DNA from 3 places in the Providencia sp. PROV200 genome. Region 2 is predicted to be linked to each of the others. Evidence: predicted binding sites of a transcription regulator. Region 2 holds the regulator's gene; each other region holds the start of a gene.
What was found. The regulator PurR, encoded in region 2, represses purine synthesis genes. The targets are predictions, from matches to a motif close to CANGCAAACGTTTGCNTG.
Positions count from the first base shown of each region.

Region 1: the regulator PurR is predicted to act here: its motif matches at 827-844, upstream of M1E86_RS01220 (NCS2 family permease).
Region 3: the regulator PurR is predicted to act here: its motif matches at 7,538-7,555, upstream of M1E86_RS02750 (NCS2 family permease).

Region 1 is NZ_CP096307.1:256,605-267,234, reverse strand. It holds gene M1E86_RS01220 (NCS2 family permease) at 1-770, opposite strand, end outside; gene M1E86_RS01215 (amino acid ABC transporter permease) at 956-1,708, opposite strand; gene M1E86_RS01210 (amino acid ABC transporter permease) at 1,710-2,462, opposite strand; gene M1E86_RS01205 (ABC transporter substrate-binding protein) at 2,573-3,412, opposite strand; gene phoU (phosphate signaling complex protein PhoU) at 3,666-4,382, opposite strand; gene pstB (phosphate ABC transporter ATP-binding protein PstB) at 4,396-5,172, opposite strand; gene pstA (phosphate ABC transporter permease PstA) at 5,211-6,092, opposite strand; gene pstC (phosphate ABC transporter permease PstC) at 6,094-7,050, opposite strand; gene pstS (phosphate ABC transporter substrate-binding protein PstS) at 7,182-8,225, opposite strand; gene envZ (two-component system sensor histidine kinase EnvZ) at 8,836-10,167, opposite strand; gene ompR (two-component system response regulator OmpR) at 10,164-10,630, opposite strand, start outside.
Region 2 is NZ_CP096307.1:1,817,261-1,827,890, reverse strand. It holds gene slyA (transcriptional regulator SlyA) at 82-516, opposite strand; gene M1E86_RS08370 (DUF1289 domain-containing protein) at 1,047-1,286, opposite strand; gene gloA (lactoylglutathione lyase) at 1,454-1,861, shown strand; gene rnt (ribonuclease T) at 1,989-2,633, shown strand; gene M1E86_RS08355 (Grx4 family monothiol glutaredoxin) at 2,734-3,081, opposite strand; gene sodB (superoxide dismutase [Fe]) at 3,562-4,140, shown strand; gene purR (HTH-type transcriptional repressor PurR) at 4,582-5,607, shown strand; gene punR (DNA-binding transcriptional activator PunR) at 5,617-6,522, opposite strand; gene punC (purine nucleoside transporter PunC) at 6,645-7,871, shown strand; gene M1E86_RS08330 (helix-turn-helix transcriptional regulator) at 8,180-8,938, shown strand; gene M1E86_RS08325 (putative quinol monooxygenase) at 8,963-9,235, shown strand; gene M1E86_RS08320 (riboflavin synthase subunit alpha) at 9,449-10,114, opposite strand; gene M1E86_RS08315 (MATE family efflux transporter) at 10,390-10,630, shown strand, end outside.
Region 3 is NZ_CP096307.1:635,722-646,351, forward strand. It holds gene ilvB (acetolactate synthase large subunit) at 1-1,243, shown strand, start outside; gene ilvN (acetolactate synthase small subunit) at 1,246-1,530, shown strand; gene M1E86_RS02725 (hypothetical protein) at 1,725-2,387, shown strand; gene M1E86_RS02730 (helix-turn-helix domain-containing protein) at 2,384-2,941, opposite strand; gene M1E86_RS02735 (sulfite exporter TauE/SafE family protein) at 3,153-3,905, shown strand; partial or broken gene M1E86_RS02740 (MFS transporter) at 4,000-5,282, shown strand; gene M1E86_RS02745 (hypothetical protein) at 5,328-7,016, opposite strand; gene M1E86_RS02750 (NCS2 family permease) at 7,622-8,968, shown strand; gene M1E86_RS02755 (Na+/H+ antiporter) at 9,232-10,630, shown strand, end outside.

The DNA.
Region 1 (10,630 bases), 1.6 Mb from region 2:
ATCACCCCAGATAACGCTAAATCTAAAGAGCCAGAAAAATCAACCTGACCCACCACACTTGTAATACTTGGCGGCATTGAGAAGATCCCAGAATATTTCACATCCCCCAGAGCAAGACCAATCAGTGTTGTCACTGCAATAGACACTAATACAGCGGCATGAATATTGCGTGCAGCAAGAATAGCGATAATAAAGAAACCTAGGGCTCCCAGCCAAACATTATGGTGAGTCAAATTGCCGATAGAGACTAACGTGTCCGGGTTCGCAACAATAATGCCGGAGTTTTTCAGCCCCATCATCGCAATAAATAAGCCGATACCACTCGTGATCCCGACGCGAAGACTAAGCGGGATATTGGCAATAATCCAATAACGGATACGAAATAGTGTCAGAATAAATAACCCAACTGCTCCCCAAAATACGGCCCCCATTGCAACTTGCCATGAATAGCCCATCGCGCCAACTACAACGAAAGCAAAAAAAGCATTCAGCCCCATAGCAGGTGCTACTGCTATCGGTAAATTTGCCAACAGCCCCATCAAAATACTACCAATAGCGGCAATCAGACAGGTGGTGACAAACACCGCTTTGATATCCATGCCTGCAACTGAGAGAATTTGAGGGTTAACAAAAACGATATATACCATCGTCAGGAAGGTGGTGAAGCCTGCAACAACTTCTGTCCGTGCTGTGGTGCCATGTTCTTGTAATTTAAAAACACGCTGAAACAAGCCCTGCGGTTGTGCCGAGCTAGAAGATTGATTACTCATTAGATATCGCGCCCAAAAAAAGTTTTTTTCGCCCTATACTACAATTAAAAATCACAAAAGAAAACGATTGCGTAAGCTGTTATGGGTAAAAACGTCCTAACTAACTGATACACTAGGGTGAAATAGTAAAAGAATTGATGGTAACGAATAGAGGAAGTGGCGGCTATTTAACCGCCATTTTTAATTTAAGAAAGTGCTAATAGCTTTTGTCGACGCCAAAATAATAAGCGATGTTTTGCCGCCAGTTTCTGAGGTTGATGTTGTGCACTCAGCTTTTTCGCTACCCTATTTGCAATAATTTCTACCGCAAAACACATCACAAAATAAATAAATGCGACGAATAAGAAAACTTCAAGAGGATAAACCATTTCACGGTTATTCACTTGTGTCGCCAAAAAGGACAGTTCAGCGACCCCAACAATATAAGCCAATGAGGTATCTTTAATTAATGCCACCCACTGGTTAATAAATGACGGCACCATCATACGTAAAGCCTGTGGTAATACGATATTCCACAATACCTGCCAGCGGCTAAACCCCAAGGACATCCCTGCTTGCCACTGCCCTTTACCTATCGCTAAAATACCCGCTTTCACGGCATGAGCCAAATATGCAGAGGTAATCAATGCCAATGCACATACCACTGTCGCTATCCCAGGAATTTCCGTGCCCAATAACATCGGCAACAAGAAATAGGTCCAAAAAATCAGCATAATGACGGGAATTGCGCGAAAGAAACCTAATACTGCAGCGAATAGGTTAACCCAGAAACCACTCAGCATAGCTAATGCAATCCCACCCAATGTGCCTAATACAATAGAAGCTGCTCCTGCAAGCAAGCTAATAACTAACGTCAGTGCCGCGCCTTCTAATGGGCCATCCGGGAAAGTGCCAAATAACAAATATTGCCAGTTCTGCTCAATAATCGAAAAATCCATCTTATACCCCCTGAGCCAAATTACGCTGCTGACGCCACTGGCCCCAACCTTCCATTACTGCAATAATGGCGATATACAAAACGGTTGCCACGCCAAAGGCTGCGAAAGTTTGTAATGTTTGGCTATCTACTTGGCGAGAAACATAAGACAATTCAGCAACACCTATCGCCATTGTTAATGATGAGTTTTTCACCACATTCATATATTGGCCCAATAGCGGAGGCATGGCGATTTTTACTGCTTGAGGAAGCACTACTAACCTCATCGCTTGCCATGAAGTTAGTCCTAAAGCAAATGCCGCATATTTTTGCCCCTGACGAACGCCGCGGATCCCAGCACGAATTTCTTCAGCTATAAACGGCACGGTATACAGGGTCAAACCAATAAAACCCGCTAAAAATTCAAATGACGGCCAACCCACAGTTATTCCAAGTAAATGGATCTCATGGGGGGTATTAAGCCACTCCATCACAACAGACGGTAAAATTTCACCGGAAGCGAAATACCAAAAAAATAGCTGCACCAACAAAGGCGTATTTCTGAAAATAGAGATATAGATATTCACGGCCCAACGCACAGGTGCAATTTGGCTATCCTTTGCTGATGCAACGATAAAGCCCAATGCCGTCGCTGCAATAATAGTACAAATCGAGATCCAAACGGTGATCAAAAAGCCGTAGCCAAACCACTCTAGATATTGCGGTGCCAATAAATGAGCAGACCAAAAATCACCATTTAAAAATTTTTCAAACATGGCTCACGACCTATTGCTTTCACAGCTTGTGATTAAAAACTCATCCCTTATAACCAAGAACCCCACACAGAGTGCGGGGCTTGAAATCACTGAGTACTTACCGTTCCCCATTAAGACTGTGGCTGTTGCTCACTCAGAGGTGCGAATTTAAAGTCTCCGCGTGGCTGTGCGGCTTTGGTCTCTGGCCCAAACCAACGGTTATAGATCACCTCAGCTTTACCCTCTTTTTCCAGTTTCAACAGTGTTTCGTTGACGTTTTCAACCAAACGCGTTTCGCCTTTGCTTGCTGCCAATGCTTGGTACTCTTTCGTTAGGCTAAATGGAGAAATTTCAAAATCTGCCTTCACTTTTTCAGGTAAATTACCTAATAAGCCCACCAGTTTTGCATCATCTTGAGTGATAGCTTGGACGTTACCATTGCGCAGTGCCGCGAACGCTTGCGGGGTATCGTCATAAGAAATCACTTTTGTGTCAGGAAAACGTTCACGTAAAGTGACTTCCTGCACGGTGCCTTTATCTGCACCAATGCGTAGTGGTTTGATGTCGTCAGGTGTTTTTAATACACCTTTGCGAGCAATAAATTTTTGGCCTGTCGCAAAATCAGGGATAGAAAAATCAACCTGTTTTGCGCGTTCATCTGTAATGGTAAAGTTGGCACCGATTAGGTCAACTTTACCTGAAGTCAGGAGTGGAATACGGTTTGCTGGGTTAGTAGGACGAAGCTCAAGCTTAACCCCTAGACTATCTGCTATTTCTTGTGCTATATCAACATCATAACCCGCTAACTTTTTAGTTTTTGGATCAATAAAACCAAATGGTGGGTTGCTATCAAATACCGAAATACGGATCACACCCGCTTGTTTGATATCATCCAATTTATCTGCGCTAGCGACATTCGCTGTCAGCGCTAAACCTGTAAGTAAAACAGTTGTTAGAATACGAGCTTTCATTGAATACCCCTGACGGTAAATTTTTGTAAATCGACCATCACACGCTATCAATTATTGCTTAGCACTTGAAATAATATTAAATAATATATTTATGCCAAAATGACATATACAAATAAACAAAAAAGGGCCGCCTTGATAACAAAGCGCCCCAAACATGGTTAAACCATCAATAGACTCTTATTGAGCAAGAAGAAAGTCTGTAGAAAAAACTTACGCCAATAGTCATTAAAGAAATACCCCATCAGATGAGTATTTAATCGTCTTTAGTCAACATTTTTTCAAGACTATCTCCCCCCACATGACGGAAATCCTGCCCCTTCACATAGTAGAAAATAAACTCACAGATATTTTGGCAACGGTCACCGATACGTTCAATTGAACGAGCGCAGAATAGTGCTGTTAATACGCTCGGGATCGTTCTCGGGTCTTCCATCATATAAGTCATCAATTGGCGCACGATACCTTCATACTCTTGGTCAACTTTCTCATCTTCACGGTAGATACGAATAGCTTCCTCGAGATCCATTCGTGCGAATGCATCTAATACATCATGTAGCATTTGTACTGTGTGGCGGCCTAATGATTCTAAGCTCACTAACAGAGGCTGATGTTGATGAGAGAATTTTTCCAATGCAGTTTGGCAAATTTTGTCCGCAACATCACCGATTCTTTCTAGCTCAGCAATGGTTTTCGAAATCGCCATAATCAGACGCAAGTCACTCGCTGTTGGTTGGCGCTTCGCAATGATCTTAACGCATTCTTCATCAATGGCCACTTCCATCATATTGACTTTATGGTCATTTTCGATAACTTCACGCGCAAGGGCTTCATCCTGATTATGCATGGCCGTAATGGCTTTGGTGAGCTGTTCTTCGACCAGCCCTCCCATTGTCATTAATTCAGTATGGATATGTTCCAGTTCAGCATTGAACTGCCCCGATATATGTTTGTTGTGATTCAGCGTATCCATCGTCGGCTCCATATCAACCGTAGCGGCCAGTAATATAATCTTCAGTTTGCTTCATCTCTGGGGTAGTAAACATTTTGTCAGTATGGTTAAACTCAACTAACTCCCCTAGATACATGAAAGCCGTATAGTCAGAACAGCGTGCAGCTTGTTGCATATTGTGGGTAACAATCACCACGGTGTATTCTGATTTTAATTCACTAATCAGTTCTTCAATTCGACCCGTTGAAATAGGGTCAAGGGCAGAACAAGGCTCATCCAATAATAGAACCTCTGGGCGAATAGCAATACCACGAGCAATACAAAGACGCTGCTGCTGTCCACCCGACAAGCTATAACCACTTTGGTGTAACTTATCTTTGGTTTCATTCCATAACGCAGCCTTTGTTAGCGCCCACTGCACGCGTTCATCCATTTCCACACGAGATAACTTTTCAAATAAACGCACACCAAATGCAATATTATCGTAGATTGACATCGGGAATGGGGTTGGTTTCTGGAATACCATGCCGACTTTTGCACGTAGCAGTGCGATATCTTGTTTATCAGTCAGGATGTTTTGGCCATCCAGTAAAATTTCACCTTCTGCGCGCTGCTCGCCATACAATTCATACATTTTATTGAAGGTGCGTAATAACGTCGATTTACCACAGCCTGATGGGCCGATAAATGCAGTTACTTTATTTTTTTCAATGTCTAAAGAGATATTTTTCAGTGCGTGAAACTTGCCATAATAGAAGTTGAGGTCACGGACTTTAATTTTACTATTTGCAATATCGTTTGCATTAATCATGGTTTGCTTTTCTCTCTAAATCTTTATTTATCTGGCGCTTAGTGTTTTTTCTGTGCGAAAACAACACGTGCAATGATGTTAATGAGCAGGACACATAGGGTAATTAAAAGAACCCCTGCCCATGCAAGCTCTTGCCATTCAGAGAATGGGCTCATTGCAAATTTGAAGATTGTCACCGGTAAGTTAGCAATGGGTTCGCTCATGTCTGTACTCCAGAACTGATTCGACAGTGAAGTAAACAGCAGCGGTGCGGTTTCCCCCGCTATACGCGCAATCGCTAGCAAGATCCCAGTGATAATCCCTGACACAGACGCTTTTAGCGTAATAGATAAAATCATTTTCCATTTTGGTGTGCCAAGTGCATAAGCAGCTTCACGCAAGCTATCTGGAACTAATTTCAACATGTTTTCAGTAGTTCGGATAACAATTGGAATTTGCAGCAATGCAAGCGCCACGACCCCAGCCCAACCCGAGAAGTGCTGCATTTGTGCAACCACAATGGTGTACACAAACAACCCTACAACGATTGATGGAGCTGATAATAAAACGTCATTAATAAATCGGGTAACTGAAGCTAACCATGACTTACGGCCATACTCTGCTAAATAAATTCCCGCTAAAATCCCTAAAGGCGTACCAATAACCGTCGCCCATAAGATTAATAAACCACTTCCTACGATGGCATTTGCCAACCCACCACCTTCCGTATTCGGTGGTGGAGTCATTTCAGTAAATAGATTGAGAGACATGCCATCAATCCCTTTAGTGACTGTAGAAAATAAAATCCACACTAACCAGAACAAACCGAAAGCCATGGTTAACATTGAGACAAATAGCGCCATTCTGTTAACTTGACGACGCCACGCTTGACGGCGTGCTCGCTCTTTTTCATTCACTGCGATAGGTTGAGATATCGACATATTAACGGCCCTCATTCTTCGCAAGACGCATGACCATCAACTTGGAAATTGCTAACACAATGAAAGTGATAACAAACAGGATAAGTCCAAGTTCCATCAAGGCCGAGGTATGCAAGCCACTCTCTGCTTCCGCAAACTCATTTGCCAGTGCCGAGGTGATACTGTTTCCAGGCATAAACAGTGATGCGCTATCAAGTTGGTAAGTATTACCAATCACGAAAGTCACCGCCATGGTTTCACCCAGCGCACGGCCAAGGCCTAACATCACACCACCAATAACCCCATTGCGGGTATACGGCAGCACGATATTCCAAATCACTTCCCATGTCGTACAACCAATGCCGTAAGCTGACTCTTTCATCATCACAGGCGTTTGTTCAAATACATCGCGCATCACGGACGCAATGTAGGGAATAATCATAATCGCGAGGATAATCCCCGCAGCTAAAATACCGATCCCGAATGCAGGCCCTGAAAATAGTTCACCGACAATCGGTACACTCGACATCACATTACCAACGGGTTCTTGAAAATACTCCGCAAACAGAGGTGCAAAAACAAATAACCCCCACATCCCATAAACGATACTAGGGATAGCAGCAAGGAGTTCAATCGCGATACCAAGCGGACGTTTTAGCCAATTGGGAGCCAGTTCTGTTAGGAATAGCGCTATACCAAAACTAACAGGAACGGCGATAATCAGAGCAATTAACGATGTAACGATAGTGCCATAAATAGGCACAAGGGCACCGAATTCTTCCGCCGGAGCATCCCATTCTTTAGTCCATAAAAACGAAAACCCAAACTTTTGCATACTTGGCCAAGATGCAAAAATAAGGGAAATAATGATGCCACCAAGCATTAGCAATGTGATCAGCGCGGCAATTTTTACCAGTGCACCAAAAATCACATCACCTGATTTGCTGGGAGCTTTAAATGCCGTTGTTTTCTCGGCCATGCGCTTTGTTCTCATTTCATTCCTGTTCTTTATCTACAGGATTGCGTTACAACGATGAGCGGGTAAGTCCTGTTCCTCAGCACTTACCCGCCATTTCCAACCCTAAGTGCACTTAAAAAAGCTAAGTTCACCTAGAATAATGCTTTACCTTGGCTATCTTTAACTTCTGTTTTCCATGCAGTACGTACTGCAGCCACGACTTCTTGAGGTAGAATTGCGTAATCTAATGCTTCCGCTTGTTTACCACCTTTGTCATAAGCCCAGTTGAAGAAATCGAGAACCGCTTTGCCTTTTTCCGCATTCGCTTGCTGCTTGTGAACTAAGATGAATGTGGTTGAAGTAATCGGCCATGCATTCGCACCATCACGGTTTGTTAAATCTTGAGCAAAAGATTTAGACCAGTCAACTTTCTTCGCTGCTGCGCTGAAACTTTCACCTGTTGGTGAAACCGCTTCGCCATCGGCAGAGATTAATTTAGTATACGCAAGGTTGTTCTGTTTTGCGTAAGCATATTCAACATAACCGATAGAACCTGGTAAACGCTGTACGAAAGCGGCAACGCCATCATTTCCTTTACCGCCTACGCTATTTTTCGGCCAATTAACGGTTGAACCCGCACCAACGTCTGATTTCCAGCTTGCACTGACTTTTGCTAAGTAGCTAGTAAATACGAATGTAGTTCCAGAACCGTCAGAACGTCTTACAACTGCAATTGTTTGGTCTGGTAGGTTAACATTTGGGTTTAATTTAGCGATTGCTGGGTCATTCCATTTAGTGATTTTGCCTAAATAGATGTCACCTAACGTGTTGCCATCTAACGTTAATTGGCCAGATTCGATGCCTTTCACGTTCACTGCCAGTACAACACCACCAATCACGGTTGGGAACTGGAATAAGCCATCTTCTTTGAGTTTTTCATCAGTCAATGGGGCATCAGATGCACCGAAATCAACTGTTTTTGCATTAATTTGTTTGACACCACCAGAAGAACCAATCCCCTGATAGTTTACTTTATTACCTGTTTCTTTCTGATAAGAGTCTGCCCACTTCGCATAAACAGGAGCAGGAAAGGTCGCGCCAGCTCCGGTCAGGCTGGTAGCAGCAAAAGAAGACATTGCAGTCAGAGATAAAGTTGCTGCCATTACGCTTGCTAAGGTGGTACGCGTCATTTTCATAATCCCTCCGGGGATGTATAGAAACAATCAAGTATAAAATTGTTGGGTGTATGTCACGGTAGGAAAAATAGGACAATTTCGTTACGACAACATGTCGTTTTTATGACAGTTTTATGACAATTGCTGATTTTTTCACTGGCGAGGAAACAAAAACGAAGATGGATTAGATTTTATGCTATATAATTCAAATGGTTAAAAAATTATTATTTCAAAGTTGATGTCAAAAAGAAAAATGACAGACTGTCATAAAAGCGAAAAATATTTTTATCCTGCAACCCTAAAACAATACTCAAGACAATTTGTGTTGCAGCTAGGCGGCCAGAGAGGATAGCTCGGGGAGCATACACAAGTATATGACCTGAGTAGCCGAACGCAGCCAACACGCTGCGGCGCAAAGTGTGAAGAGTAAAAGGATAGCACTAAATAGTTCAAGTTGTAGGTAGGCTCCATAAAAAGAGAGCCTCTTTTCCTACTTAATACAAACAATACTCAAGACAATTTGTGTTGCAGCTAGGCGGCCAGAGAGGATATCTCGGGGAGCATACACAAGTATGTGACCCGAGTAGCCGAACGCAGCCAACAACGCTGCGGCGCAAAGTGTGAAGAGTATTTAGTCTTCTTTTTCTTTGAGGGGAAGTAGAGCCCTAATCGCAAACCCACCACGCTCACTCTTATGGATCTCAATACTCCCTTCGTGGGCATCGACAATTCGGCGAATAATCGCCAGACCTAACCCTGTTCCTTTGTTGCTGCGAGCTTTCTCACCTTGAACAAATGGCTGGAATAGGCGGTGAATATCTTCTTCTTTGATACCTGCACCGTCATCTTCTACTTGGAACCAAACTGAGTCTTCAGTCTTACCGCTACTGACCTTGATCCAGCCATTACCATAACGATATGCATTGACTATCATATTCGTAATAGCACGCTTTATCGCTAATGGGTTACCATTCACAATCATTGAGCCTGGCTCAAGTGCGGTTTCAATTTCGCCGACGACGCTGCTTTCTGAGTTCACTGCTTCCATCAAGATAGCGTTAAGGTCACAGAATTCCATATCCATTTCTTGACCCGTTTTCAGGTAAGACATGAATTGGCCGATAATTGCATCGCACTCTTCAATATCTTTATTAATGGATTCAGCCAGATAGCTATCTTCTGGGCTCATCATTTCTGTTGCTAAACGAATACGAGTTAAGGGGGTTCTTAGGTCATGGCTTACCCCTGCCATTAAGACAGTTCGGTCGTTTTCTAAGGTTTTAATCCCTGTAGCCATGTGGTTAAAAGAACGGATGGCGGCCCTGACCTCGGTGGCACCTTTTTCCTGCATTGGGGGCAAAATCACCCCTTTACCGACTTCACCTGCGTGGTACTCCAATTCAAGCAACGGCTTGTTTTGGTAACGTATATACAGCCATACCCCCGCAAAAATCGTGAGAAAAATCGTTAATGTATAGCGAAAAACAAGGGAGAACTGGTTCTGGCCAATTTCAGTCAGTGGAACTCGAACCCAAATATCAGGTGCAAGATAAGACGTTAGCCATAGAATGGGGTACTCTCGGCCCAATTCGAGGTGAACACTCGCCTTGCCACCAATATATTCCGACATATGTTCACTTAGGAAATCATACTCTTTCGCCCAATTCAGCCCTTCTTCCATCGCTGCTGAATGTGCATAAAAAGTGTTCCCTAATTCATTGTAGATTTTCTTACGTAACGCGGGAGATACCCGCACTGAGGTTCCATCTTGTAGAACCATTTTCTCTGTCATTAATGTTCTTACTTCGTATGCCAATACCTTATTGAATTGTTGTAAGCTAGGCATCACAACAAAATTCAACACAACCATATAGCTGGTTACGAGGCTCGCAAACAGTAAGGCTACAAATAAAAATAACGAGCGAGAAAATGTACTACGCCTTGAAAACCTCAGTCGCTTCATGCTTTACTTCCATCCGGAACAAACACATAACCCAATCCCCAAACCGTCTGAATATAACGAGGATGTGCTGGGTCTTCTTCAACCATGCGACGCAAACGTGAGATTTGAACATCAATAGAACGTTCCATCGCACTGTACTCACGGCCCCGGGCTAAGCTCATTAACTTGTCACGCGACAACGGTTCCCTTGGATAGGAAACTAATACTTTTAACACCGCGAATTCACCGCTAGTTAACGGCATATTTTCATCGCCTTGGAACATTTCTCGCGTTCCAAGATTTAATTTGAATTTACCAAAGGTAATTATCGCATCATCTTGAGATGGCGCACCTGGTAATTCATTAGCTTGACGACGTAATACCGCACGAATACGAGCTAGCAATTCCCGTGGATTAAAAGGTTTGGGAATATAGTCGTCCGCACCAATTTCTAAGCCAACGATGCGATCCACTTCTTCGCCTT
Region 2 (10,630 bases):
TACAAATCACATAGGCCGATTACTTAATTGTTAGTTTAATGATTAGCACACTATTTATTAGTTAGGTATATTATTTTCACATCATGAATCATTTTGTAATCTTAAAATGTTTTTTTCAAGCTTCATAAGTAACTGTGATAATTGATAAAGTTCATCTTTACTAATATTATTCAATATCTCTATACGCGTATTGTTTATGACTTGATCTACCGTTTTAATAAAGGGTTCAGATTCTTCCGTTAACTTTATCCTTTTAGCTCTCCTATCATTTGTACAAGTATGCCTAGAAATAAGTTTTTTTTCCTCTAATTGGTCTAGAGTCCTTACTAATGAAGGCTGTTCAATACCAATCGCTTTCGCTAACTGTATTTGAGATTGTTCAGGCGGTAGTTGACTTATATTATGTAATGTCACCCAATGTGTTTGTGTTAGTTTAAGAGGCTTCAAACGATAGTCGATTAATGCTCTCCACATGCGAACAACACGTGATAACTCTGTCCCAATTTGTGATTCCAATTTACCCTCCTTTATATAATTATAATGTCAAAAAAATATACCATCTTCATATTATTTTTGGATTATATATTAATTTCCCTTTATATTTACAACTTTTTATTTATATATTAGCCATTAAATACCTATATCTAGTTACAATAGCTGATTTATTATGCGATATAACTCTAATTAATATGTCGTTGATTCCTACATTTTTTCAACCTGAGTTTAACGAGATAATCTATCAATTATCTTATTAATAAGAATAGCCGCACTCTCCTTTTTGATCTATCTATTTTAGCTCTTATAGCAGTCGTGAATAACAATAAAAAAAACAATGCTTCATAAGCCTTTAAAAAACAAACAAATATAGTTAATCTTAAAATCATGTTAATTACAGTCATTTTAATTTAACCTATACTAATTTTTAATAAATAAAATTTCATTGAAATATAAACTAAGAAATAAATAGCATGCTAATAATTTATTGAGGATTAATTTATATTGAAAATAAAACATTTGATTTTTTATCATTATTTTCAAACAGAAAACTAGAAAAGTTGTTGTTGTGTATCGATGGTATTTTCTTGAGCTATTTTTTTATTTAATATTCTTAAATGGCGTTGACGACATAAACGAAGTACATTTCGTTTTTCACTATCCGAAAACTTTAACCAATTAAAGCGCTCATCACGAGTGCGATAGCAACCTCGACAATAGCCTTGTTCATTACTTTGACATATACCACGGCAAGGGCTGGGGATCTCAAAAAATTCAAGTTGTTCAGCCATAACTTTCCCCTTAAAAAGAAAAAATCACCATAAATGTATGATATACTCCTAGAAATGAGTATTACCATTATTTGTTCAAAAAACAAACTGTAATCATTGTATTTATTAATTTAAGCACGTTATATTAATAGATAAATCGATTCAGGCTGATTCCAAGAGGTTTAAAAATGCGCTTACTCCATACTATGTTACGTGTTACTGATATGCAGCGTTCTATTGACTTTTACACAAAAGTGTTAGGTATGCGCTTATTAAGAACCAGTGAAAATACAGAGTATAAATACTCTCTCGCATTTGTTGGTTACAGCGATGAAAGTGAAGGCGCTGTGATAGAGCTAACCTATAACTGGGGGGTTGACCAATATGATATGGGTAACGCATATGGTCATATCGCCTTAGGTGTCGATGATGTTGCAAAAACCTGCGATGCTATCCGCAGTGCAGGTGGTAACGTAACACGTGAAGCAGGCCCAGTTAAGGGCGGAACAACTATAATTGCATTTGTCGAAGACCCAGATGGCTATAAAATTGAGCTGATCGAAAACAAAAGCGCAAGTAAAGGCTTAGGCCATTAATTAGCTATATAATCTAAAAGTTTAGGTGCCTATTCTAACACCTAAACTTTTATCACCCTTTACCTGCAAATTTTTACTGGTTTTGGCATAATGTCATCCAACCAGAAAACTAAAACTGAAAGTCCTAATGTCTGAAAAAAACAATCCAAATGCCCTAGTGAACCGATTCAGGGGATACTATCCTGTCGTTATTGATGTTGAAACAGGTGGGTTTAATGCAAAAACTGACGGCCTGTTAGAAATTGCAGCCATCACCTTAAAAATGGATAAAGACGGCTGGCTCTCCATGGATGAAACATTACATTTTCATGTAGAACCTTTTGAAGGCGCAAATCTTGAGCCATCCGCTCTTGCCTTTACTGGAATTGATCCAACTAACCCTCTACGCGGTGCTGTTAGCGAATATGAGGCTCTTCATGCAATATTTAAAGTCATCCGCAAAGGCATGAAAAATACTGATTGTAATCGCGCAATTATTGTTGCTCATAACGCAAATTTTGATCACAGTTTTGTCATGAATGCCGCCGAACGAGCAGGTTTAAAACGTAACCCGTTCCATCCATTTGCAACCTTTGATACCGCGGCATTAAGTGGCTTAGCATTTGGTCAAACAATTTTAGCAAAAGCATGTGTTTCTGCAGGTATCCCATTTGATGGCAAACAAGCACACGGCGCCCTGTATGATACGAATCGCACCGCTCTGCTATTTTGCGAAATTGTTAATAAATGGAAAAAATTGGGTGGCTGGCCAATTATTGAAGATTCTCAATAACTTTTTATCAATAGCAATAATATAAAAAAACCGTATTTAGTAGAAAGTCATCAATGCTTTTACCAAATACGGTTTTTTAGTCTTTTATTTATTGTTTAAATCAGTCTGCGCTAGCTTCATCTGCTGAACGGTATTTATCAGCCGTTTCTTTAATTAGAGATTGCAGCTCACCACGCTGGAACATTTCCATGATAATATCGCAACCACCGACTAGCTCACCATCAACCCACAGTTGAGGGAAAGTTGGCCAATTTGCATATTTTGGCAGTTCCGCACGAATATCTGGGTTTTGCAAGATATCAACATAGGCAAAACGTTCACCACAAGAAGACAGAGCTTGTACTGCCTGAGCAGAAAAACCACAGCTCGGAAGTTTAGGAGAGCCTTTCATATATAATAAAATTGGGTTTTCTTTAATTTGGCGCTCAATTCTTTCAATAGTTGTCATTTTTAACTTCCTTAAAACAAAGATGCAGGTTTTGCAGTCAGCCGGTAACTGAGAGTCTACCTCAACTTAACAGAACACATTGACTGATATAATAAGAAACTGAATTGTTTCATACAATATGCCAGTTTTATAGGGGCATTACTATAACATTCCAAAAAACAAAAAGGCACCTTTTCTATCTTCTCTTTACCTAAGTCAAACAAGTAGCTATTTCTAGGTAAGAACTGAAATTTAATGTACTTAGGTTCCCCACCTACAATATCTATATGATTTTTATCTGTAATTTTTCTATTTATCTGTTAGCATCTTAGCCGCATCATTACCTTTACCTTTGTAAGGTTGATCGTGCTATTATTAATATATTAAGTATCATATCGCCAATAGGCGAAACTCTAATGATAAGCTGTGACATATTATTTTGCTCATTTTAAGAGCAAACACCCTGAGTATTTTGATATAAAAGCAATCAAGGAGTACGCAATGTCATTTGAACTACCCGCTTTACCGTATGCAAAAGATGCTTTAGAACCTTATATCTCTGCAGAAACCTTAGAATATCACTATGGTAAACACCACAACACTTATGTTGTTAACTTAAATAACCTCATCAAAGGTACTAACTTTGAAGGAAAATCTTTAGAAGAAATTATCAAAACTTCTGAAGCTGGGGTTTTTAACAACGCGGCACAAGTTTGGAACCACACTTTCTATTGGAATTGCTTAGCGCCAAACGCTGGTGGCGAGCCGACAGGCAAAGTTGCGGAAGCGATTAATAAAGCATTCGGTTCTTTTGCTGAATTTAAAGCTCAGTTTACTGATGCCGCAACCAAAAACTTCGGTGCTGGATGGACTTGGTTAGTAAAAAAAGCAGATGGTAGCCTTGCAATCGTCAATACATCGAATGCTGCGACCCCAATCTCTGGTGACGACAAACCTGTGTTAACCGTTGATATTTGGGAGCATGCATACTATATCGATTACCGCAACGCCCGCCCTAAATACTTAGAAAACTTCTGGGCACTGGTTAATTGGAAATTTGTGGAAGCAAACTTAGCATAGTCCTCTAGCAAGTATCGAAACAAAGACTAAATTGACAAGGGCGAGATGTACTCGCCCTTTTATTTCACCTACTCGAGGCTGGAATAAAATCAGAAAATATGTGCAGCAAGAAAAATAATCAGTGCTAATGAGCCCAATGCAGCAAGCAATCCATATTTAAAATCTGTATCCATGAGTTCCTCTCATTTTAATGTCATTGAATTAACAAATAACCACTCATTAATTAAGGTTATTAAGTATACATATCTAAAAAAGTAAAACTAGTGTCTATATCACATGTTATAACATCAATTATTTCTTTCGTTTTTGCGCTAGATCAGACAAAATCGACAACAAATCGCTAAGTTATTGCCAGCAAAGGATCAATGCATCAATATGCAGGTAATTTTTTAACAAGAATTATTATAGAGACCGGTTATTGGTCAGGAGTTTTCTTCCCCCATGGCAACGATTAAAGATGTGGCGAAGCGCGCTGGCGTATCCACCACAACCGTATCCCATGTTATTAATAAAACGCGCTTTGTGGCTGATGACACCAAGGCTGCGGTTTGGGCTGCAATTAAAGAGCTTAATTATTCGCCAAGTGCGGTTGCCCGTAGTTTAAAAGTTAATCATACAAAGTCGATTGGCTTACTCGCAACCTCAAGCGAAGCCCCTTATTTCGCAGAAGTAATTGAATCAGTTGAAAATAGTTGTTATGAAAAAGGTTACACACTTATACTTTGTAATTCTCATAATAATTTGGGAAAACAAAAAGCATATTTGCAAATGTTAGCGCAAAAGCGCGTTGATGGCCTACTTGTGATGTGTTCTGAATATCCAGATACGTTAATTAGTATGCTTGAAGACTATCGTAATATCCCAATGGTGGTGATGGATTGGGGAACCTCCCGAGGTGATTTTACAGACAGTATTATTGATAATTCATTCCATGGTGGGTATCTTGCAGGCCGCTATTTAATTGACCGTGGGCACCGTGATATTGGTGTGATCCCTGGCTCGCTTGAAAGAAACACCGGTATCGGCCGCTTAACAGGCTTCAAAAAAGCAATGGAAGAAGCAAAGATCACACTGAAAGACCAGTGGATAGTACAAGGTGATTTCGAACCTGAATCTGGCTATAAAGCAATGATGCAAATTTTAAGCCATAAACAACGTCCTACTGCGGTATTTTGTGGTGGCGATATCATGGCGATGGGAGCCATTTGTGCGGCTGATGAAATGGGGCTACGCGTTCCACAAGACATTTCAATTATTGGTTATGATAATGTGCGAAATGCGCGCTATTTCACACCAGCATTGACCACTATCCACCAACCCAAAGAGCGTTTAGGCCAAATGGCCTTCACCATGCTGCTCGACCGTATCATTAATAAGCGCGAAGATGCTCAAACAATTGAAGTTCACCCTCGCCTTGTAGAGCGTCGCTCTGTCGCTGACGGGCCATTTATCGATTATCGTCGATAAGACAAATCGTTAAGTTGAAAGCCACTCTGCGTTGAGCGTTTCATTATCACCAAGGTAATCCAATAACCAACGGAGCGCGGGTGATGTACTATTTTCCACCCAAGTTAAACAACAAGGACTGGGTGGAAATGGCTGTGCTAATGCTAGTTCAACTAATTGGCCTTTTTCACAAAGCGGAGCTGCTCGATGCTCCGGTACCATTCCAACACATAGCCCATTAACCAAACAAGCTAAACCATTTTCCCAGTAAGGCACGACAAGCCGACGTTGGTTATCAAGTGCCCAAGTATCACGTTTGGGAAGGTTACGAGAGGTATCTTCGAGACACAAACTCGGGTACTCTCTCATTTGGTCATCAGTCAGTTTCTCACCTATTTGGGCTAATGGGTGTTCTGGACTTGCGACACACATCCACGGCATAAAACCCATATCACGGAAGCTGTATCTTTCGCCTATCGGGGACGCTCGAGTCGCTCCAATCGCAACATCTACACGTCCGTCAGCAAGTGCATCCCACACTCCATTAAACACTTCAGGGTGAATAAAAAGTTCAATATCGGGAAAATGACGATAAAAATCAATAAGTAATTGTTCTGTCCTTTGGGGTTTAACAATACAATCAACAGCAATACTAAATTGCCCGCGCCAGCCATTTGCAACTTGCTGGCATTGATGTCTTGTATCTGTCATTTTTTTGATAACAGAACGACTTTCCTTAATAAATATCGCCCCTGCTTCTGTCAGAACAACATCGCGATGTCGGCGTTCAAATAGAGGAACAGCAAGCCATTCCTCAACTTGCTTGACGGTATAACTGATTGCAGAAGGTACACGGTGCAATTCATCAGCAGCACCACTAAAACTTCCAGTTCGAGCAACTGCATCAATCACTTCGAGTGCATGCGCAGACCACATAACCTCTCCTTTCAAAAATTTTGATGGCAAGATCCAAATATTACCGTTTCACAACCTAAAAAAATAGCCTATACAATGACATCATCATTAACAATTTTTTAAATATCAGATAAGTAATAATTATGTCGAATACTGTGAAAAAAAATTCTCCGGGTTTTATGGTTTACCTTGCAGGACTTAGTATGCTAGGTTTTTTAGCCATTGATATGTATTTACCTGCATTTGGCGCTATGCAAAACACCTTGCATACCTCTGAAGGCGCCATCAGTGCTTCTCTCAGTATTTTTTTAGCTGGTTTTGCCTTTGCTCAGCTATTATGGGGGCCATTATCAGACAAACTTGGCCGTAAGCCTGTGCTAATTGTGGGCTTAACTATTTTCATTATCAGTAGCTTAGCCATTTATTGGGTCGAAACCGCAACACAGCTATTAACACTACGTTTTTTACAGGCTGTTGGGGTCTGCTCCGCGGCAGTTTTATGGCAAGCCCTTGTTATCGACCGCTATGATGAGGCAAATACCCAGAAAGTCTTTGCTTCTATCATGCCACTAGTCGCGCTATCCCCGGCTTTAGCCCCATTATTAGGAGCATGGGTTCTAGAGCACCAAACATGGGAAGCAATTTTCCTGATCCTAATGGCGGTGGGCATACTACTTTTATTACCGACACTCTTTTTGAAAAATGTTTCAGTTAAAACAATAACTGATGATAACCAACCAGAAACTAAGATTTCTTTCTCAAACTTGCTCAGTTCCCCTGTTTTCAGCGGTAACGTGCTGGTTTATGCATCCTGTAGCGCGGGTTTCTTCGCTTGGTTAACCGGGTCACCTTTTATCTTACGTGACATGGGCTTCAACCCTGCTGATATTGGTTTGAGCTATATTCCACAAACTTTAGCCTTTATTGTTGGTGGATATGGCTGCCGCATTTTATTAGCAAAAGTTCGCGCAGAAACGCTATTTCCATTATTATTAATTGGTTACGCGGTAAGCATGTCTATTTTATTTATCATGGCCATCTATACCACACCATCATTAACCATGATATTGATCCCATTTTGCTTTATGGCGGCAATGAACGGGGCCTCTTATCCTATTGCAGTATCCAAAGCACTAAATGCATTTCCTAGCGCGAGTGGTAAAGCAGCTGCATTGCAAAATGCCTTACAATTAGGTCTATGTTTCTTAGCAAGCCTACTTGTTTCAGCCCTGAGTTTAGACCCATTGTTAGCAACAACGGGTGTCATGGCGGTTACCATTATTCCAATGACCATTGGTTATTTTATGCAACGCTGCGGCAATAAAAATAATCAAGATCTTGAGCAGGTCGATTGCCAAACGATCTCCTAAAGTATAGCTTGTCGAATCAATCATGCCGTATATAATCGGCATGATTGATATTTAACTAATTCCCAAAAACTTCTTCCAATGTATAACTCTTATGGTTATACCGTAACATTTATTAAGTATTTTTCTATATCACCCATTATTCTTAGCTCACAAAACCTGAACTTTCTTGTCAAAACCCCTTAATCTAAGCGGATTTCACTAATAAATAAGGCTTTTTTTTTGTTATCTACTAAGATATAGATGTTTCATGGTTAATTTTCTTGTTAAAAAACGTTATCATTGCGACATTAAATAATGAGTGCTCAAGAATGATGTTAAAACAGTATTATCCACCAGATGAATTAAAATCCTTTGTTAGCTCTATTTTAATAATCAAAGAGTTTACAGAGGCAATTAAAATTTTTCCTGGAACAGGTGCTGAAATCTGGGTTTCATCAGATACATTTCACATGACAACTGAAAGCAACTCAGCCGCAGACCCTTATCAGCTGATTATTCCTAGAGTCAACACATTTACTGCTAGCCCTAATTTTTCAAAAGTTATGGTATTACGTATTCGTCATGATGCATTGCGTTTTCTTCTGCCTCAAAGAACACTAAATTATACTGATAAACCCATCGCACTAAATGACATATGGAAAGACCGTTGGTTTGAAGCTTTAGCTAACTCTTCATTCAAAGAGTTGTTGGATTGCTTTAATAGGACAAAAGCCAAGAAAAAGTCTCATTTCACAGATGAAATTTTAGAGTTGCTATATCGTAACCCAACTAAAAAAATCACTGAAATTGCCGAAGAGACAGGTTTACATCTCCGAGTCATTCAAAAAGAGTTTTTAAAAGAATACGGTATTACACCAAAAAGGTACCAGATCAATTGTCGCTTAGAGCACGTTTTAAAAAGTATGGTAGTAGAACCAGATACCTACCGCTGGTTTGAAACAGGCTATTATGACCAATCCCACTTTTACCGTGATTTTAAAAGATACTTTACTATGACGCCGTCGGCATTTTTAAAATCAAGTTATTCGCTTTTTTACAATACAAAAACTAAGTACCCATTAAGATAGTTCTTAATACATAAGGAGAACGGAATGAGTATTGTTGTGTATGCCCAAATTACAACAGAAAGGACGGATGGGTATTTAACGAAAGAAATCGTTCGTGACTTAGCAAAACTAAGCCGCCGAGAGAAAGGATGCATTCAATATGATCTTATGGCTAAAGAAAATGGTTACATTGTTTTCGAGGAATGGGAAGACACTCAGGCATTAGAGATGCATAAAAACAGTCCGCATTTCAAGCGATTAGTTGAAGCAATTGAACGTGATAACGCTAGCTTTTCTGTCAATTTTAGTGAAAAATGATCTATTAATAATGAAAACTAGAGCGCATTGTATTTTTAAGCAATTTTAACCTTCTTTATTTAATAGAACTCCGTAACCTATATTCAATAAACAAAATCCAACCATACTTTATTCAGGCTATAGCATAAACTACTATTGCTATAGCCTACCTGATTGCTTATATCGCTATTTATCTTTAACATAAATAACGCAATTGCTTGCTTTAATGCCTATTCACTCTGTTTTTGCTACATTAGCCAACTCTTCTGCTTGCTGTAATAACTTTTCTTGTTCTTTTTGATTTAAAACGCGTTCAACCGTATCAACAATTGCCTGCGTTTGTGGGTCTATCTCTATATTTATTTTATCACCCAAGCGTTTTTTACCTAGTGTTGTTCTCTCTAATGTTTCTGGGATTAAATGTACACAAAACCGATTATTGATTACATCACCCACCGTTAAACTGATGCCATCAATCGCCACAAAGCCTTTATGCAAAATATATTTCATCAAAGCTTTATCATGAATTGACAACCAAATTTGGTGGTTATCTTCGGATGTGAAAATTTTACTAATTTCAGCTGTTGTCATGATATGACCAGAAACGATATGGCCGCCAATTTCGTCACCATATTTTGCGGCGCGTTCGATGTTAACAACATCACCTTCTTGTAATTCCCCTAAGTTAGTCAATCTCAGAGTTTCTTTAATTAGATCAAAACTGACTCTCTCACCATCGATTTTCGTTACCGTCAAACAACAACCATTATGCGCAACGGAAGCCCCTGTTTCTAAACCTCTAAGTAATTCAGGGGTAAATTTCATTACATGAGTTCGAAAGTTGGCTCTTTCTGTAATTTCAATAATAGGAGCGGTCGCTTGGACAATGCCTGTAAACATAATGATTCCCAGTGTAGTGGATTAATAAGCTCAGTTTACATCAGAATTTTTAGAGATCTATCCTATTTGAGTGATAAACAAGACGTTAATAAATCGAGTATTTGTCCATATATTAGGTTCTAAAATGCTCTTTTATAGTTTGTTACCATATCATTATTGGAATCCATTTAGAAAAGGGATAGAATGAGCGGTTTTTAATAATCAATGAGAACTTAGTAACTCATTTATTTTTCTAATTTTTTCCTCTTATTTTCTTTTATTACAAAGGTGTATGCGTGCAGAAATATTTTACAGAAGCGCGTAACTTGTTGGCACTTGGTATTCCTATCGTTTTGGCTCAATTTTCACAAACTGCAATGGGGTTTGTGGATACCGTTATGGCTGGAAGTGTTAGTGAAATTGAGATGTCCGCAGTTGCAGTTGGGTTTTCCATCTGGCTGCCAGCTATTCTTTTTGGCCAGGGCATTTTGATGGCTTTAACTCCAATCGTTGCACAAATGAATGGGTCAGGTCGTC
Region 3 (10,630 bases), 1.2 Mb from region 2:
TTGTGATGCTTTTCGTATTGCAGAGTCAGGCCGCCCTGGACCTGTTTGGATTGATATTCCAAAAGATGTTCAAACTGCCACAATTGAACTAACTGAAATACCAGAAGTATTACCGAAAGATAAAGCGCCTGCATTTGACATGGAAAAAGTTCTGCAAGCGGCTGAAATGATTAATAACGCGAAACGTCCAGTCTTGTATTTTGGTGGTGGGGTGATTAGTTCCGATTCCACAGAAACCGCAATCGCCTTTGCGGAAAAAGCCTCATTGCCAACCACCATGACCTTAATGGCACTTGGTACTATCCCGATGAGGCATCCGTTATATTTAGGTATGTTAGGTATGCACGCTGCGGCGAGTACTAACATGATAATGGAAGAATCGGATCTATTGATTGTTATAGGTGCCCGCTTTGATGACAGGGCGATAGGTAAGGCAGAAAAATTTTGTCCTAACGCGAAAATCATCCATGTGGATATCGATAAAGCAGAAATCAGCAAAATTAAGCGTCCAGATATCGCTATTCATGCAGATGCAGGACAAATATTGGAATTGTTATTGCCTTTGGTTGAACGTAATGAGCGCGCTGATTGGGTGGCGCAAGTCAATCAATTAAAAGAGAAATATCCACTGAATTTCAGTGATGCGGATAACCCGCTGAATCACTATGGCTTAGTTCTGTCTACAGCACGTGCAGCAGGTGAAGATGCCATTGTGACAACGGATGTTGGTCAGCACCAAATGTGGGCAGCTCAAGCTTATCCTCTGTCTCGTCCACGTCAATGGCTGACATCAGGCGGGTTAGGTACCATGGGGTTTGGTCTGCCTGCTGCGATAGGCGCGGCGTTAGCAAAACCTGAAAAAACGATAGTGTGCTTCTCTGGTGATGGCAGTTTGATGATGAATATTCAAGAACTGGCAACCGCAGCGGAACATCAGTTAAATATCAAAATCATTTTAATGAATAACCAAGCATTAGGAATGGTTCATCAACAACAAGATTTATTTTTTGAAAACCGCATATTTGCTGCAGCTTATCCGTACCAAACTGACTTTATCAAAATTGCGGCAGGGTTCGGTTTGCAAACTTGCGATTTAAATAATGAAGCAGACCCTGAAATGGCGTTAGAAGCGATAATGAATACCAAAGGTCCATGTTTGATCCATGCCTTGATTGATGTTAATCAGAAGGTATATCCAATGGTTCCACCGGGTGCAGCTAACATTGATATGATTGGAGCGTAATTATGGTATTTGAACATCATCCGATTGCTTTAGAGCTAATTGTTCGTAACCACCCAGGTGTAATGTCACATATTTGTGGTTTATTTGCCCGTAGAGCATTTAACGTTGATGGCATTCTCTGTATGCCGATTAAAGATAAAGATGAAAGCCGTATATGGCTATTAGTACAAAAAGATGAGCGCTTGTCGCAAATGATTAACCAAGTTGAAAAACTAGAAGATGTTCGAGAAGTACGCTTTAGTGATGATTTGAGTCTTTTCGAAACAATGCAAAATTATTTACAGTAATTCTGAGATTAAGTTTTATGACCGAATAGCCCATTCAACTGTGTGGGCTATTTTTGTTTGATATTTAATCATAGTGATAAATGGGGTTTCCTAAAGCGAACGATGATGGTATAAATTCAGTTGCTGAACAATAATTTTTCGAATGTATTGTGGGTTTCTATTTGGTAAATTGAATAACAAACAGGTATGAATCTATGCAAAATAACATCTATTTATCGAACACTTATCAGTATGAAATCGAAACTTCCTTACTGGCGCAAGGAGGAGATGATGAGGGTTATTGGGTTGCTTTAAAAGATAATATTTTCCACCCACAGGGTGGTGGACAACCCATGGATACTGCTTGGGTGAATGATATCGCTGTTCGCATTAAGAAACACTCAAGTGGTTTAATTGTGGCATACTTACCAGAAAATGTCATTTTGAGCCAAGATAGCAATGTGGTTGCAAGGGTCGATAAGGAAAAACGTCAGCGTTATGCGGCGCTACATACTGCTGGTCACTTGTTGAATTGGGAATTACGTCGCTTTGGTTGGCTTGCACAAAAAGGCCATCACTTTCCTGATGAATCACGGGTGGAATTTAGCATGATGGAAGGGGATGTCACACCTTTTGAAGAGCTAGATAGTCAATACATTGAAGATATTGTTAACCAAAGCCTTCATAGTGGGCGAGCCGTTGCAATAAAGCAAAAGGGGGATTTGCGGATCAGCTATATCGACCAAACTGAAGAAATGCCTTGTGGTGGAACACATGTTTCTTCGCTAGATAACATTCAGCATTTTTCAATTAAGTCGATGAAATTTAAAAAGGGGACGTTGCGCATTAGTTATGATGCACAACATGCCGCAATTTAAACGCTATCACTAAGGTGAGAGTAAGTCATGACGACGGTTGCTTGCAGTTCTCCTTCCATACAGAGATAACTGTGTGGGAAATCACCACTGAAAGCATAAAAATCCCCCGCCTCTAAGACGACATTTTGGTCGTTATGCAGCCGTAACATGAGTGAGCCAGAATTCACCATAATGTGTTCGTGGGTTCCACTCATATGGGCGGGGCTATTAATGATAGCGCCTCTTTTCATGGTTAATTGCCAAATTTCAGAGATATTTCCCATGCTAATGCGAAACTTAAACTGTTGTGAATACTCTTTTTCATTGGGAGTGGCTTTGAGAAAATAGGGATAGGCCTCATGTTGCCGTGTAAACAGATCGCTTAGTGGAAAGCGCAGGGCAATGGCAATTGACTCTAATGTATCAATGCGTGGGTTTGAATCGCCAGATTCCAACTTGGATAAAGCCGCTTTCGAGATCCCCGATAGACGAGATAGCTCGTTTAGTGAAAGATCTCTTGCTTGCCTAAGTAAACGAATTTTCTGACCTATTTTTAAATTAATTTTTTTATCCACAATGTGTCTTTACCTGAATTTTAATTTATTGTGCTAGTTCTGTATCACTCAGTGAAGCAAATTATACACTCTTAGTTGTATATTGTATTTAAAGTGGCTATTTTGTTTTTTGATATAGATTTGAAATTTAAAATCCGACAAAAATAAAACTATTTTCTGTATTTGAAAGAACCTATAGTGAGGACGTTAAAAAACGTCTGGAGTTAAGGTCATGCCGTTTGAATTATTATCATTAGAAATGGCGATTTGTTTCTCAACGCTACTTTTTGCTTATTTGGTTTTTGGTATGGCGGGGTTTGGTTCGGCCCTCATAGCAACCCCTGTGTTAGCCATGTATTTGCCATTAAATATGATTGTTCCAATTCTTGCGCTAATTGATCTAACCGCCGCAGTTTTGAACTTATTTAAAGATGGTAAAAATGCAGATTATCAGGAAATTAAATGGATAATTCCATTAATGATAGTAGGGAGTTTAGTTGGCGCTGCGATTTTATTAAAAACACGCCCCGATATACTCGTATTATTACTTGGGTTATTTGTTGTAGGTTATGTATTACACGCATTCTTTTCTAAAAAATCAAAATTACCCTTTTCAAAGGCATTGGTTGTCCCATTTAGTTTAGTGGGCGGTGTTTTTAGTGCTTTATTTGGTAGTGGTGGTTTTATCTATGCCATGTATTTATCGAGCCGAATTGAAGATAAACAACGTTTTCGACTCACTCAAATGACGTTAATTGGGTTTAGCACGCTAACTCGAGTGGTGATATTTTTGGTGATGGGAGTGTATCTCAATTTGGATATTTTATTGATTGCTTTAGCTTTTTCTCCTGCTATGTTAATCGGTACGTGGGTTGGGCGGCATATAACATTAAAAATTTCACGTGAAAGTTTTTTAAAATTTATTAATGTTATTATTTTATTATCAGGTATTGCTCTGCTTTATCGATACTTTTTCGTCCTTTAAGTATTTAGAATATTAAAAATAGTTTTATAAAGATAAATAGCAGAATATATAGGTCGTGTTACAATCATCGCGAACATTATTGGTTTTACTAATAATGATGTGGTTTTTTATTTCTAATAACAATCTATTTTATGGAGTTAAAGTCTGTTGTTTTGTTAAAAAGAAACAGATTAATTTCAACATGAGCTCTGATAATCAGCGTTTACAACATTTTCGTCGTTCCCCATCCTTTGCTATTTTTACCATTACAATGAGTATTGCTGTCATTGGTATCGTTATTGGGCTAAGTATTCCAATGGTAGCGCTTAGGCTAAATAATTATGGTATCAATGAGTTGTATATTGGCATTATTTCAGCGGCACCTGCATTAGGCATGTTTTTAATTGCACCTGTCGTTCAACGTATTGTGCGTTGGTCAGGTAAGCGAAAAGCAATGCTATTAGCAACACTTGTTTCTGCTTTAAGTTTATTACCATTATTGAGTTCGTTGCCTCTTTGGTTATTATTTCCGTTACGGTTAGTAACAGGCTTAGCGAGTGGCGTGCTGATTTGTTTGGGAGAAACGTGGATTAATGAATTATCCCCTGAAAATAAACGGGGCCGTATTTTGGCAATTTACACCACTGTATTCACAGTAAGCCAGCTACTCGGGCCTTCCTTTATTGCTTATTATGGTGTGGAAGATAAATCCCCTTTATTGATTTGTACGTTGATCCATTTAATCTCTGTGGCGCTATTTATTTTAATGGACCAAAAAGTCGGTGATCGTTTAGCCGAAAATGCCGAAAAATCTAATTTTTCAATTGTTCAATTTGTGAAAATTGCACCGGGTATTTGTGGTGGAATTTTATTTTTTGCCTTTTTTGATGGAACCATTTTATCGATATTCCCAATTTATGGCATGGGAATGGGGCATACAGAGGCGGTTGCCGCGTTAATGATTAGCGCCATTCTTGCTGGGGATGCCATTATGCAACTTCCTTTTGGCTGGCTAGCAGACCATATGAATAGAGAAAAATTGTACCGAATCTGTGGCATTATCACACTTGCAGCCAGTCTATTATTGCCTTTCCTTATAACTCAACCTTATCTGATTTGGATATTACTGTTTGTCTTAGGGCGACAGCAGGGGCAATTTATACTATTGCGTTGGTGCAAATCGGCCAATATTTCAAAGGGAACGAGTTGATCATTGCTAATGCTGCGGCTGCCATGCTGTGGGGAATTGGTAATTTATCAGGGCCACTACTTGCGGGAATTGCGACTTCAATCTCACCTGTAGGCTTACCGGTGTTATTGGTTCTGTCTGTGACTGTATTTTTATGGTTCACTCGAGAAAAATACAGTGCCCAAAAAGTTGAGCAAGTTACCCAATAAGCTCATTTGCGGTGCTCTACTCAGTCAGCGAGCACCGCAAATAAATTACTCAATAACTTTATACACAACGAGGTTTTCTCGGTATTCATCCGGCCGATGATTGTGCCAGAATAATTCCATGCCTTGCGGTGCTGGTTTAATCGTTTTTGAGAGTACAATTAGCCAGCGGCATTGTTCCGGTTTTTCAAACCGGTCTTGGCGTTGATGTAATACCCCAGTGTAGTAGTAGAGCATCGGCGCTTCAGATTCACCAATATTATCAGATGCCATACAATCATTTTCTGTAAATTGGCCAGTTAAATGCTGGTCTAAATCGACAAAAACCCCTTCGAAACCTTTTGCATAGTCTATCCACCCCAAAAATAAGGTTAAAATTATCCCCCAAACGGCACATAAGCCTAATAACCAGTTTTTCATCATCTGAAAAGCAGGAGGCATAAGGTTTGGAATAATTTTATTGCGTAAAAACCATACCAATGTAATCAACAGAGCACAGATAAATACAACGGGAGAAAATGACATTTGGTAGCTCATGGGGAGCCAGCGACCAAATGGAGCTAGCCATTCTTGCTGATAGCCAGCCAAAGAGATGAAATAGCAGGCCCATAAAAAAAGAATGAGTGCAGACCATAAAACAGCTGCAAAGCGGGCAATATTATTGAGGAGCTTTTCTGGGAAACAAAATAGTGTCTGGGTTCCTAATATGGCCATGGGGGCAATAAAAGGCAGTAAATATAACGCCCGACCAGAAGCTGAAATCTGTAAAAAAACAATACCTAATAAAGGAAATAGCGCTAATAGAAACTCGTTAGAATTCAATAAACGCTTAACTGGGTGCCTTAGAAAATAAGCAACTGCCAGTAAACCAGACGGAAAGGCAAATAAGGAAACCGCTGCTGGGATACGAGTTAAATTCGCTTTTGCCCCTAATTTCTCAACCGAAAAACCAAAGAAGCGACCGATATTATTTTCCCAAAACCATACGATAAACAAATCAGGGTGTTGAAGGTACAGTTGGATAGGCCAAGGTAAAATCGCGATAAAGGCAATTAACCCTGCAGTTAAGCTGTATAACCAAAACTGCTTAGTTCGGCACTGGACGAGAAAAATTGGCGATAAAAATAGGCAAATCCAGAGAACACCTGGGATGAAAACGCCCTTTGACAGCATGGTGACGATGGTTCCAAGAGATAACCAAAGTGCAGACATGTGCATTTTTTGTTGTTGTATCAGCCCCAATAACCCGTACAAGCCAATAGTCGCCCCTGCCATTAGCGCAACATCGGTAAACATATCATGGCTATGCCTGATAACACCGGGAGCGCAGGCATACAGTGCAAAAGCAACCCAAATACGGGTATCGGTGAAGTCTTTGGCATGGAAAAAACGGCGTGCTAAAAGGATAAAAAATGAAAAATTGATAACCGAAAAAATTAAGCTTGCACTACGAGCTGCATCATAAAGTGGCATCAGATTTGAAAGTAAATGAGAGGTAATAGTTGCAACCCAATAATAAAGCGGAGGTTTTTCCATAAATGGCTCACCCGCATTTGTGGGAACTAACCATTTACCTGTTTCATACATAGTGTGAATAATACCAAAACTATAATTTTCATCTTGCTTCCAAGGGCTATGACTATATATTCCTGGTAACAAATACATAGCAAGAAAACCAATAAAGAGTAATAAAATACTCCGCTGCAATATGATTAATGGTGCATTATTATTTGGCATTTTAATGTGTTTTTACTAAATTAAATTGAAACTATAACTGCAGTTGATAATAATTGAGATTATATACTTAAATATATATTTACTCAGTGGTTGATGGCTGTTTTTTTATAAAAAACAATAGGAAACGTATTTTTAGGTACATTTAAAATGACGCATATTACCACCAATAAATAAAATTTCAGCTATTCGTTTTGTAAGAGGATGTTCTAGAATTATATCAAAAAAATAACCGTACTCTTTAAACAGAGACTATATGAAAGGTATTTAGCTATTCTTACGTAACGTAAATGTAACGAAAAATAATCATTATTTAAAAATAATGTTCATTGCATAATAATCTGTATGTTTAGGTATTAAAAAAGATCAAGCAGGCAAGAAATGCTAAAAATGCTTGATCATTTCCCCTATTTAGAATGATAATTGCACCCCTCACAATATGTTTTATTCTAATTTTAAAGCCAAACGATTGCGCAGCTGTTTTCATTGGGGTTTTTCCCCAGTTAGTTTGTTTTTTTCTGAAAAACGTAATCGTTTACGTCAATGTATAGGTTAGTTGTTAGCAGTATTTGAGAGCTTTCGTTTTCCATTAACAGCAGAGGTATACCATGTCAGGCCAACAGGCTTCATCCAGTTGCAAATTGGATTCATTTTTTAAGATAACAGCGCGCGGTTCTTCTGTTCGCCGTGAAATCATTGCAGGGTTAACCACATTCTTAGCGATGGTTTATTCTGTCATCGTTGTACCTGGCATGTTAGGGCAAGCAGGGTTTCCTCCAACCGCGGTCTTTATTGCAACTTGCTTAGTGGCGGGTTTTGGTTCTTTGTTGATGGGGTTATGGGCCAACTTACCGATGGCAATTGGTTGTGCAATTTCACTTACTGCATTTACGGCATTCAGTCTGGTGCTAGGCCAGCAAATTAGCATTCCTGTGGCACTGGGCGCTGTATTCTTAATGGGGTGTTTATTCACCATTATTTCGGTTACAGGTATTCGTAGTTGGATTTTACGCAATATGCCAATGGGGATTGCACATGGTACAGGTATTGGTATCGGTTTATTTTTACTGTTGATCGCAGCGAATGGGGTAGGTTTAGTGATCAAAAACCCAAATGCCGGCCTGCCTGTTGCTCTAGGGGAATTTACGTCTTTTCCTGTCTTGATGTCACTCATTGGGTTAGCGGTCATTTTTGGTTTAGAAAAACGTCGTGTTCCGGGTGGCGTACTCCTTGTTATTATTGCGATTTCAATTATTGGTTTAATTTTTGATCCTGCGGTGAAATATCAGGGCTTCTTCAAGTTGCCTTCATTGGGTGATGATGGGCTCTCATTGGTTTTTAATATGGATATCATGGGTGCATTACAGCCAATGGTATTGCCAAGCTTGCTTGCATTAGTGATGACAGCCGTTTTTGATGCCACAGGCACTATCCGCGCAGTGGCGGGGCAAGCGAATTTATTGGATAAAGACGGCCAAATTATTGATGGTGGTAAAGCATTAACAGCAGACTCCGTGAGCAGTATTTTTGCGGGGGCGATTGGCGCATCTCCTGCGGCGGTATATATTGAATCTGCGGCAGGTACCGCTGCGGGTGGCCGTACCGGTTTAACCGCAGTGGTGGTTGGCGTACTATTCTTATTGATTCTCTTTTTATCGCCACTCTCTTATTTAGTGCCTGCTTATGCAACGGCTCCTGCATTGATGTATGTTGGGCTTTTAATGCTCAGTAATGTCTCTAAGCTAGATTTCGACGATTTTGTGGATTCAATGTCTGGCTTATTATGCGCGGTGTTCATTGTTCTGACTTGTAATATTGTCACGGGTATCATGTTGGGCTTTGCTGCTTTGGTTATCGGCCGTATTTGTGCAGGTGAATGGCGTAAATTGAATATTGGTACTGTCATTATTGCGGTACTTTTAGTGGTATTTTATGCTTCAGGGTTGGCAATCTAAAGTGAATTGCTTCAGGAAGGTGGCTGGCATTGCCACCTTTTTAACTTATTGTATTAATTAATCGTAAAGTCTCAATTTTTTCCCCGAAAATGGATAGCTAGGGATAAAATAGAAAGAAGGCAGTTAATCAAGTGGCTGTGTATGATTTCCACTGGTGGCTGGCTTGGTCTCAATTATCATGGTCTGGACGGTGCTATCTCTTACTATGCGGCGGCAGGCAAAATTTTAGGTTCTAGTCGCTAGGTTAATTCAGTAAGGGCAACATGGAAATTTTCTTTACTATTCTTATTTTGATTTTAGCTGTCTCTGTTTCAGGGGTTGCCGCTAAAATTCTTCCTATTCGTATTCCTCTTCCTCTCATTCAAATCGCGATTGGTGCACTATTGGCTTGGCCACAATTTGGCCTACATGTCACCTTTGACCCAGAACTTTTTATGGTTCTATTGATCCCACCTCTGTTGTTTGTTGATGGGTGGAAAACACCAACACGTGAGTTCTTTCAAAACGGCCGAGAAATTTTTATTTTAGTGTTGGTTCTCGTATTGGTTACGGTTATTGGGATCGGCTATTTAATTTATTGGTTGATGCCAGGTATTCCATTGATTGCTGCGTTTGCTCTCGCGGCTGTGTTATCGCCTACTGACGCCGTTGCATTATCTTCCATTGTTGGAAAAGGGCGTATCCCTAAGCGGATGATGAGCGTTCTGGAAGGGGAGGCATTGATGAATGATGCCTCTGGCCTAGTTGCATTGAAATTTGCAGTTGCAATTGCCATGGGAACCATGGTGTTTAGTGCCTCTGGCGTGACCATTGAATTTTTCAAAGTTGCGATCGGTGGGCTACTCGCAGGTATTATCGTGACTTGGCTGTACAGTAAATCGTTACGTTTAATGAGCCGTTGGAGCGGTGATGACCCCGCGACCCAAATTGTGTTTATGTTATTGCTACCATTTGCCTCATACATGATTGCAGAACATATTGGTTTTTCAGGCATTTTAGCCGCGGTAGCAGCGGGTATGACCATCACAAAATCTGGGGTTATCCGTAATGCGCCATTAGCAATGAGGCTACGTGCTGATAGCGTTTGGTCGATGCTTGAGTTTGTCTTTAACGGATTAGTCTTCATTATGTTAGGGCTTCAATTGCCCGGTATTTGGGAAACGTCTGTTATCCAAGCGGATCTCGATCCAAGCGTAGAAACGTGGATGCTATTTGCCGCGGTGGCAATTATCTATTTTGCTCTACTGCTATTGCGTTTCTGTTGGCTATGGTTGATGAAAAGGTTTAGCCGTTTATTCTTAAAGAAAAAACCGCTGCAGTTCGCTAACTACACTGTACGTGAGCTTTGGCTCGCCTCTTTTGCAGGGGTACGCGGAGCAATCACCTTAGCAGGTGTGCTCTCTATTCCGTTATTTTTAACGGATGGTTCGCCATTCCCTGCCCGTTACCAGTTAGTATTTATTGCCGCAGGGGTTATCTTATTTTCCATTTTTGCAGGTGTGGTCGCTTTACCGCTTCTGCTGCGTAATTTTAAAGTGGGCGACAAAGAAGCGGATGCCAATGAAATTCGAATGGCAAAAGCTGCCATGGCTGAAGTGGCGATTGTCAGCTTAAATAAAATGCAGGAACGTTTATCTGCTGACGTTGATGAAAAACTCGATT